3 regions of the Agrobacterium sp. 5Ca50 genome follow, and region 1 is predicted to be linked to each of the others. Evidence: predicted binding sites of a transcription regulator. Region 1 holds the regulator's gene; each other region holds the start of a gene.
The links. The regulator LexA, encoded in region 1, represses DNA repair genes until DNA is damaged. The targets are predictions, from matches to a motif close to TGTTCNNNNTGTGTTCNG.
Positions count from the first base shown of each region.

Region 2: uvrA (excinuclease ABC subunit UvrA) is a predicted target of LexA. The motif match lies at 1,661-1,678, and genes of this name have one in related genera.
Region 3: ACZ5FM_RS23280 (ImuA family protein) is a predicted target of LexA. The motif match lies at 1,841-1,858, and genes of this name have one in related genera.

Region 1 is NZ_AP026438.1:1,281,044-1,284,421, reverse strand. Features, by position in the region: gene ACZ5FM_RS06080 (ATP-binding protein) at 1-1,333, opposite strand, end outside; gene lexA (transcriptional repressor LexA) at 1,784-2,512, shown strand; gene ACZ5FM_RS06070 (ComEC/Rec2 family competence protein) at 2,617-3,378, opposite strand, start outside.
Region 2 is NZ_AP026438.1:1,599,098-1,602,475, forward strand. Features, by position in the region: gene uvrA (excinuclease ABC subunit UvrA) at 1-1,531, opposite strand, end outside; gene ACZ5FM_RS07800 (single-stranded DNA-binding protein) at 1,837-2,382, shown strand; partial or broken gene ACZ5FM_RS07805 (chloride channel protein) at 2,482-2,833, opposite strand; fluoride riboswitch at 2,916-2,992, opposite strand; gene ACZ5FM_RS07810 (SLATT domain-containing protein) at 3,277-3,378, shown strand, end outside.
Region 3 is NZ_AP026440.1:234,313-237,690, forward strand. Features, by position in the region: gene ACZ5FM_RS23275 (FAD/NAD(P)-binding protein) at 1-1,338, opposite strand, end outside; gene ACZ5FM_RS23280 (ImuA family protein) at 1,919-2,671, shown strand; gene ACZ5FM_RS23285 (Y-family DNA polymerase) at 2,592-3,378, shown strand, end outside.

The sequences.
Region 1 (3,378 bases):
CACGGGCAATACGCGCATCAGACGGGCAAGGCTCCTCGCCCAGCGCGGCTTTCACCAGCATCAGGAATACGCCCTGCAGGTCGTCTGACACGTTCTTTGACAGATCGAGTGCCGTTTGCCAGCTTTCACTTGCCGCCATTTCGGCATCAACGCCGGAACGGGTAATTGCCACCTGACGGCGGAATTCCGACAGCGCCATCGGCGTGCCGGGAATGCGGCGCATGCGGGCGCGCACAAGAAAGTCCTGATAGAGCACAGCGTCCGTGCGATAGGCCGACTGCGGATCATCCAGAATTTCGTAGAGAACGCCTGAGATCTTTTCTTCGCGCTCTTCCGGCGTCATGTCCGAGGCGCTGCTGCGCTGCGGCTGTTCGGAGGCTGGCGTGATCGCCGCCGGCGTCGAGCGCGACAGCTCTGCCAGAATGTCCGTTGTCGGGCGCGGTGCCGGTGGCGTGCGGCGCACAGGGGCGCGCGTAAATTCTTCCGGGTCTGGCGTGAAGATCAGGTCTTCCACGTCCTGCGGTGCATCGGGCAGCGGCATCAGCTTGGGCGATGACGACCGAGCCGAGGTTTCCACAGCACCAATGACGATAGGCAGTGGGCGGCGCGACAGAGCCGGGCCAAGCGCCACGAAATTACCACGCTGCAAATCGCGGAACATTTCCGCCTGACGGCGGTCCATGCCGAGCAGGTCGGCTGCGCGTGCCATGTCGATATCAAGGAAAGTACGGCCCATCAGGAAGTTGGAGGCTTCCGCCGCCACGTTCTTGGCAAGTTTTGCCAGACGCTGCGTGGCGATAACGCCGGCCAGACCACGTTTACGGCCGCGACACATCAGGTTGGTCATGGCGCCAAGCGATGCCTTGCGGGCATCTTCGGTTACTTCGCCAGCCACGGACGGCGCAAACATCTGCGCTTCGTCGACCACCACCAGCACCGGATACCAATATTCGCGGTCGGCATCGAACATGCCGTTGAGGAATGCAGCTGCGGCCCGCATCTGCTGTTCGACATCAAGACCTTCAAGCGTCAGGACGCAGGATACGCGGTGCTGGCGAATACGGTTGGCAATACCGGCCAACTCACCTTCTGTGCGCTCGCCATCCACAACGATATGGCCGAACTTGTCGGCCAGCGTCACAAAGTCCCCTTCAGGGTCAATAATGACCTGCTGAACCCAGGGGGCGGATTGTTCAAGTAGCCTGCGCAGCAGATGCGACTTTCCGGAACCGGAATTGCCTTGCACCAGCAGACGCGTGGCGAGCAATTCCTCAATGTCGAGTTTGGCAGCCTGCCCACCCGATAGCGTTCCCATGTCGATGCCGACCTGCAATGCCCTAAAACCTTATACTGTCAAAAATTGATGTTGAATGCCGACTCCGAACGAGCAGCGAACCCTCCCCATAACAGAGATTTCAACGCAATGCTTCCTCGTGAAGGTAAAAATGCACAGGGAATATGCGCTGCCAACCCAATCTGGTGGAGAGAATCAAACGAACCGAATCACAGCGCCTTACGATATCAGATTGATAGTGGTGCCGGTTGGCCGGCTATCGGGCGGTGTTGCGAGCCTCAGTTTCTGACTGGTCGTTTTGCCCCGAATTAAGGTAAAATCTTTTTAAAAACAGAACGATAGGCAGCGATTACACGTCTTGGCTGTTTTGAAAGAAAATTCACCGGCGCGGCGATTACGAAATATTAAAGCCTTGCGGAACACATATGGAACATATAGTGTATGTTCTGCATTTGTTTCGATTTTCATCAACGGTTGGGGTGCGACTTCATGCTCACACGCAAACAGCAGGAACTGCTTCTTTTCATTCACGAAAGAATGAAGGAATCCGGTGTTCCTCCCTCATTTGATGAGATGAAGGATGCGCTTGATCTCGCGTCCAAATCCGGCATTCACCGGTTGATCACAGCGCTTGAAGAACGTGGCTTCATTCGCCGCCTGCCAAACCGGGCTCGCGCACTGGAAGTCATCAAACTTCCTGAAGCCTATTCGCCAAGCCTCAAACCACAGCGTGGCTTCTCACCAAGTGTGATCGAAGGCAGCCTTGGCAAACCAAAACCGGTTGTCGCCCCTGCTCCGACCCCCGCGCCTGTCAGCGCCAATGATGGCGGCAGCTCGGTATCGGTGCCGATGATGGGACGGATCGCGGCCGGTGTGCCGATCTCCGCCATCCAGAACAACACACATGATGTGTCCGTGCCGGCTGACATGCTGGGTTCTGGTGAACATTACGCACTGGAAGTGCGCGGTGACTCGATGATCGATGCTGGCATCTTTGACGGCGACACGGTCATCATCCGCAACGCCAAGACCGCCAATCCCGGTGACATCATCGTGGCGCTGGTCGATGATGAAGAAGCGACCTTGAAGCGTTTTCGTCGCAAGGGTGCATCTATTGCGCTTGAGGCGGCAAACCCGGCCTATGAAACCCGCATCTTTGGACCTGACCGCGTCAAGATCCAGGGCAAGCTGGTTGGCCTGATCCGCAGATACCACTAAGCGGTCATCATCAGACCCATATCACTGCCAGATGACGCGCCAGCGCGTCATCGCTACTGTCGTCGGAAAACGCCCGACAAAACTAGCCTTCAGCTTACGTTAGTCTAGTGACGGTCCAGCAGTTGCGAGACATGCGGCGGTACTGCCGTTTCAAATGTCCTGCTGCGCCAGTTATAATAACGATGCATGGTCCATGGACGGTAGGAACCATAAATGGCAGCCGTCATCCTCTCTATCGGCAAATCCTGATTTGCGGCGGTTGTAGCCTCAGTTGAAAATGTGATCTCCAGCGATCCGGTGCGCCGCAATGTCTGGGCACTGAGCAAAAAGGCGCCGGAGCGGCAGGTTTCAAATGATGTGGGACGCGTGGTGATAACCACAGAACCGATGTCGCAGGCGAGACCAAGATATCTGTTATCCAGCACGGAAATCACCACCTGCCCCTTCGCTGATCTGGCGATACACCAGCTGTCGCGACGGCAGGTAAAGGCATCAGATGCGTTTGTAACGGCGGCAGACATCGCCTGCCTTTCAGTCTGAATGGTGTGTTCGTCCAGCATCGGCCGTCGTGATCGTGGTGGTGCGGCATCGGCATTGCCTGTCGTTCTGTCATTGGCATCGTCAGGCGATGGTTCTGGGGCTGGCAGTTCCTGCAGCATGTTTGGCCGAATATATTTGTCAGGTAAGAACAAAGCCCGCGCCCATTGGTCATAGATAAAGCCGGATGGGCGTTGGCTGGTGCTGGCAACCTGATCCTCGCCAACCAGTGCCATCAGTTTCCCGTCCTCAAAAACCACCAGATCGGGATTGTCCTGTTGCCGTGACAGCACAAACAGCACAAGGCCTGCCAGCAGGAACACAGCACT
Region 2 (3,378 bases), 320 kb from region 1:
CCGATAGCGTGCCGGAATTGCGCGACAGGCTGAGGTAATCCAGCCCCACATCATTGAGGAAGCGCAGACGTTCGCGGATTTCCTTGAGAATGCGCACGGCAATTTCATTCTGCTTGGCGCTCAGCGTCTCAGGCAGAACCTCAAACCAATCGCGCGCGGTGCGGATCGACATCTGCGTGACTTCGCCAATATGCAGCTTGTTGATTTTCACCGCCAGCGCTTCCGGCTTCAGGCGATAACCGGCGCAGGCCGGGCAGGGCGCTGCCGACATGTAACGCTCGATATCCTCACGCGCCCATGCGCTGTCGGTTTCCTTCCAGCGGCGCTCAAGGTTCGGCACGATGCCTTCGAAATTCTTCACGGTCTTGTAGGAGCGTGCGCCATCTTCATACTGGAATTCGATCTTGTCTTCGGTGCCCTGCAAAATGGCGCCCTTGGCCGCCGACGACAGGTCCGACCAGCGGCTGGACAGCTTGAAACCGAAGGCTTTGCCCAGCGCTTCCAGCGTCTGGTTATAATAAGGTGAGGTCGATTTTGCCCAAGGGGCAATCGCGCCGTCTTTGAGCGTGCGGTTTGGTTCCGGCACGATCAGGTTTTCATCCACCTTCTGCTGCGAACCAAGGCCGTCACAGGTTGGGCAGGCACCAAACGGGTTGTTGAAGGAAAACAGCCGCGGCTCGATTTCCGGAATGGTAAAACCGGAGACAGGGCAGGCAAACTTTTCCGAAAACAGCACCCGCTCATGGGTCTCGTTCAGGGATTTGTTGGCAGAACCACCGGCCGATGTTTCCTCGGCTGGCAGCGGCTTGTCGGCAAATTCGGCAATCGCCAACCCATCGGCCAGCCGCAGACATGTCTCAAGGCTGTCTGCCAGACGGCTTGCCATGTCGGCGCGCACCACCGCACGGTCCACCACCACGTCAATGTCGTGTTTGTATTTCTTGTCCAGCGCCGGCACATCGGCAATTTCATAGAACTGGCCATCGACCTTGACGCGCTGAAAGCCCTTTTTCTGCAGCTCGGCCATTTCCTTTTTATATTCGCCTTTGCGGCCGCGCACGATTGGCGCCAGAATATAAAGACGGGTGCCTTCCTCAAACGCCAGAATACGGTCCACCATCTGGCTCACCGTCTGGCTTTCAATCGGCAGGCCGGTGGCTGGCGAATAGGGCACGCCCACACGCGCAAACAACAGGCGCATATAGTCGTAGATTTCAGTCACGGTGCCCACCGTCGAGCGCGGGTTGCGCGAGGTGGTTTTCTGCTCGATGGAAATGGCCGGCGACAGACCCTCGATCTGGTCGACGTCAGGTTTCTGCATCATTTCCAGAAACTGGCGCGCATAGGCCGACAGGCTTTCCACGTAGCGGCGCTGCCCCTCGGCATAGATGGTGTCAAATGCCAGCGATGATTTTCCGGAGCCGGACAGTCCCGTCATCACGATCAGCTTGTTGCGCGGCAGGTCGAGATCAATCCCTTTCAGGTTATGTTCTCGTGCACCACGGATGGAAATCGTTTTCAATTCGCTCATGACAAGGCTCGGAATATATGTTGGCGGGCAGGGTCGGGCACTTATGTAGTGCGGCCAAGCCCAGTGTCGAGTTTAATCGTATGGAATAGCTGCTTTTCGATTCTGTTCCGCTGGATAATAGAGATTTATTGGAACAAAGAAAGAACAAACTTGACGTGAAAGCAATCCCGGTGAATTGTATGCAAACATTCCTTGTGGATTGTGTGGCGGTAAAGGTGCCCATTGGCCACCTCTATGGTCTATGATCTCACCAGTTTTAGAAAAGAAAGTTTTCCGGGCAAAATGCACGGAGCAAGGATAACGAGATGGCAGGCAGTGTAAACAAGGTAATTTTGATCGGCAATGTTGGGGCGGACCCGGAAATTCGCCGCACCCAGGACGGACGCCCAATTGCCAATCTTCGTATTGCCACCTCCGAAACCTGGCGTGACCGCAACAGCGGCGAACGCAAAGAAAAGACCGAATGGCACACGGTTGTCGTGTTCAACGAAGGTCTTTGCAAGGTTATTGAACAATACGTCAAGAAGGGCGCCAAGCTCTACATCGAAGGCGCGCTGCAGACCCGCAAATGGCAGGACCAGACGGGCAATGACCGTTACTCCACCGAAGTTGTTCTGCAGGGCTTCGGCTCCACGCTGACCATGCTGGATGGTCGCGGTGAAGGCGGTGGCGGCGGCAGCCGTGGCGGCGACTTTGGCGGCGGCGGAAATGATTACGGCGGCGGCTCCTCCGGTGGCGGTTATGGCGGTGGTTACGACCAGCAGCCAGCGCGTAGCGGCGGTGGTGGTGCACGCGGCGGCCAGCCTGCGGGCGGCTTCTCCAACGACATGGACGACGATATCCCGTTCTGATCGACAAAACGCTCATCAACAAAGCCCGGCAAGCAAACGCTTCCGGGCTTTTTGCTATCCGCCGTGTGGTTACGGTTTGCCCTTTGCCCGCCGCTGCTGTTTGGCCTTCACGCCCCGCCGAACCACCGACAAGATGGGTCAACACCGTACTGACCAGAATAAACGGCGCCATGCGCAGCGGCACGCCGCCATCCGGCTGGTGGATCTGTTCAACAATCAGGTTGTTGCCACCCTCGGCCGATTTGCCAAAGGCACCATATGCCCACACCATGGCAAACCCGGCGATGGGCATCAGGTAGATCAGCCAAGGGTGGTCAAACCGCAGCACGGTCGTCCGCTCAAGGCTCCACAGGAAAAACGCCACCAGCGACCAGACAGTCACCGCCATCGGCACTACAATGGCCACCCATTTGCCAAGGCTGCGCACCTGCCGCAAACGGAGGCCGATAATCGAATGAAGGCCGAAATCGGCATGAAAACGGGAAAGGCGGCGAAACGGAATTCCAGAAATGACTCTACTCCTGCGCAGTGTGCGTTGAGTAGGAGTCATCAGCTTCATCGGGGAAGCGGTTCGGCATAATGCCCGGCAGAATCCATTACCGTTGGCCCGAGAAATAGGCCATCCGCCGCCGCCTTGTCAGCGGCCGCGGCAAACGCCCAGCGACGGCTAATAGGCAAAAAAATGAGCGGTGAAAACAATTCAAAACACAAGATAAAGTTGAAAACACATCAAGCATTCGCTACAAATGAATCGGTCCGAGCGGAGTGGCGTAAGCCACTGATCCATTTGTGGGTCACTGTTACCAAGACGGGCATGCCTGAGCTAAATGCTGCATTCTTCTGAGTGCTTAATCCTTATGAAATCTTTGCGTTCGGACCAACTTTCCCCACAGGATGCGTTTTAAAGTGTCAAATACAGACGACAAAATATGGATTACATCCAGAGTGAGGATGATCGCAGAAAGAAAATCAAAGAGAAATCAGAATATAAGTTAC
Region 3 (3,378 bases), on a different replicon from region 1:
GTCGATGAAACTGCTGAACTGTTGTTCTCTATCGCCTGTCCGGATCCGTGCTCCGCGTTCGAGCCCCTCGGTCTCAATGTCATAGTCCGATCCGAGCTTAATAATGTCTAATCGGCCAGCGTTACGCAGTGCCAAAAGCCGACGAATAGAAAGATGTGGAACCGTCGCATACTGATCGATAAAAATACCCTTGAATGACCGGTTAAAACGCGTGAGATCGGTTGTGTCGAGGTGTGGTATGGCTTTCTCTATAATCTCATGCGTAATGAGAATGGCGTATCGCCAGGGAATGGTGAACTGCAGCTCGAAATTAAGGTGCGCTTCCGCAAGGTTTGCCGCCGCCCATACGAATGGATCGGTGTCTGAACGCCGCCCATAGTAAGCGTCCGCAAATGTGTCAACCGACAGGTGACTAAGACCGATTTCAGCGGAATAATCAGGGTCAGCTGCCAACAACTCTCGCTGGAACAGATCAAACACCCGATCCAGCAGGCCCTGAGAACCGATATTGACTTCGTTTTGGATGGCTTCATACGTACAAATTTGTGGTTCTATATAGGGAAGTGGGCAGTAGAAGTCAGCTTCGGGCAATAAGCCCTTCCGGGACATCATTGTTGCGTGAAAGTCCTGGTGTCCTGCACTTGTTACGTACTGCAATGTTCCTCCGGCGTCACACACGAATGAACTACAAGAGGTCGCAACTGTTAGAAGTGCATCGATACCGCTGAGCGATGTACCAAGAATGCCAAGTCTGCCATCGCCGATCTCTTGCAGTTCTGTGGCGGGCCACGGCGACGCGAAATATCCGGGTTTGACCTGAGTGTTTTCAGGCCAGTTGTGACCCGTGGCCATAACGACATGGTCGAACACGGCGTCAAAATCCCCGTCGAAGCTGGAGACTTTAAGACGGATATCGGTTGTACCGAGCTCAATGTCGGTAACCCTATGGCCGGGATAAACCTCCACGCGATGGCGGTTGATTTTTCCAACGGAGAGGATCGCCTGAAATTGATCGTGAAAATAGTCTCCGATCACTAAACGCGGATAAAATTCGCGATCATTTATTGATGATCGGTTTATGTTGAATGTGCTCAGATAGTCGTTGGACTGACGGTTAAGCCAATCCACGAGCGTTTCCATCAACGGCGGTATCTCGATGCTGGGAATATTTGACAACATAACCGGATCATTTGCCCCCGGCAGGTAGGGTGTTCCCTTGCCGGCGACAAGTTCGGCATCAAACACGCTGATTATCAGCGGGACTGGAGAGGCAACCAGCGTCTTGAGTGTAAAAATTCCGGTTGGGCCTGAACCGATGATGCAAATTCTGGTATTCATGCATTTACTCCACATCGCCCACTGCGGCGGCAGTGTGTAATGGTAACGGTCGCTATTGTGTTCCGCTAACAAGCTCTGTGTACGTTGACGGACTAAGCCATGCATTAGGTTAGACACCACCGTGTCGAAGCCCGCAGATTTCTCAAGTTAGTGCCCGTTTGGTCTACATGAGTTACGCCGTATGGTTTTCGCGGCCTTGGTGCGGTCGAAAAGAGAGGTTTCGGCCCGTGCTGCTTACCACTCAGCTCTATTTTCTGAGAGCCAAGCAGATGTTTTCAGGGCCAAGCTGTTAGCCTTGGCTCAGGGCGACTGATCCGGGGAAGCTCAAGAAAATTGGACGAGGCCATTTTTCCCCGCTATCCACCATCTGGCTACAGATAGGCAAATATTTTTAGATAAATTGCGTTTTCGCTACGAATTTGATTCTAATCACTATTTGCCGACATTCTAGCAAAAAGGATAATATTCCCAATTTCTACAGCGCTTGACTCTTCGTTGCCTTGGGAACAAACAATGAACAAATGAACTCTTGCGACGTAATGTCGACTTGCAAACACACGTCCGAAGGGAGCTGTGAACGATGACTGCTGCCTGCAAACGGGTGATCGCAGATTTGCGTGAGCGTATAGCGTCGCTTGAAGGCGCATCCATGCGCAAAGCCGGAGTGTTACCGTTTGGCGTCGCTGATATTGATAGGGTTTTGCCAAGTGGTGGCCTCGCCTTTGGTGCGCTTCACGAGTTTGCAGGCGGCGGGGCAGGGACGGTTGATGGCGCAGCCGCAGCCCTGTTTGCGGCCGGTATTGCTGCCCGCACCAAGGGCCCTATCGTCTGGTGCCTGACGCGACCTGATCTGTTTTTTCCAGCCCTCGCACAAGTCGGCCTCCATCCGGATCGAGTGATTTTTGTGGAATCCGACCGTGAAGAAGACGTGCTTGCCAACATGGAAGAGGGATTATCCTTTGGCGGGTTGGGGGCTGTCGTTGGTGAACTCGTTCGTTTGCCGATGGTCGGTTCACGTCGGCTTCAACTGGCGGCCGAACGAACTGGCACCATGGCCCTGGCAGTCCGGCGATGGCGTCGTCAAACGGAGGCCAATGATTTCGGCCAACCAACTGCGTCAACAACCAGATGGCGCGTCAGTGTGATGCCATCGCAAGGACTTCCGGTACCCGGGGTAGGCAGTGCCCAGTGGTTTCTGGAACTGATGCGCGTGAAAGCGGGCGAGTGTGCGGAGTTTTTCGTGAGGGCGTGCGATGACACGGGTCGTATCCATCTATCTACCGGATCTGCCGACGGATCGCATTCGTCGCGCCGATCCTTCAATTTCGGCTGATCAGGCAATTGTGGTGATTGCCAGAAGCGGCTCCAAACGCTGGGTATCTGCCACTGATCACGCGGCCCGAAAAGCTGGCGTCTACGTCGGCATGCCAGCGGCGAAAGCGCAGGCTCTGTTTCGCGAATTGCTGCTGGTCGATGCTGATCTTGAAGCTGACGCGGCTGCCTTGGAACGTATTACCCTTTGGGCACTCACCATCTATTCGCCAGTTGTTGCGGTCGACGGTTTAGATGGCATTGTCATGGATACGGAAGGGGCTGATCATCTGCAGGGTGGTGAACTGCCGATGGTTACCAGAATCACCAACCAGTTTCTGGCAAAGAAGCTTAACGTCCGTGTGGCGGTGGCTGATACCTGGGGTGTAGCCCATGCCTGTGCGAGAACCATCAATCGCGGCACGGTGATTGTTCCGGTAGGGGAGAGCGTGCGGGCCGTGGAGAAACTGTCTGTATCGCTGCTGCGTTTGCCACCAAATGTCATCACTGATCTCAAGACCCTCGGTTTCCAGACGATTGGCGAACTTGCCAACACACCACGCGCGCCACTGACCTTACGCTTCGGGCCTGAAATTGGCCGTCGGCTTGATCAGATGTTCGGTCGGGCTGCAGAACCCATTGATCCAATCAGAACACCTGATTTGATCGAGGTCAGCAGAGCATTTGCCGAACCGATCGGAGCTGCAGATACCATCAACAAATATGTCG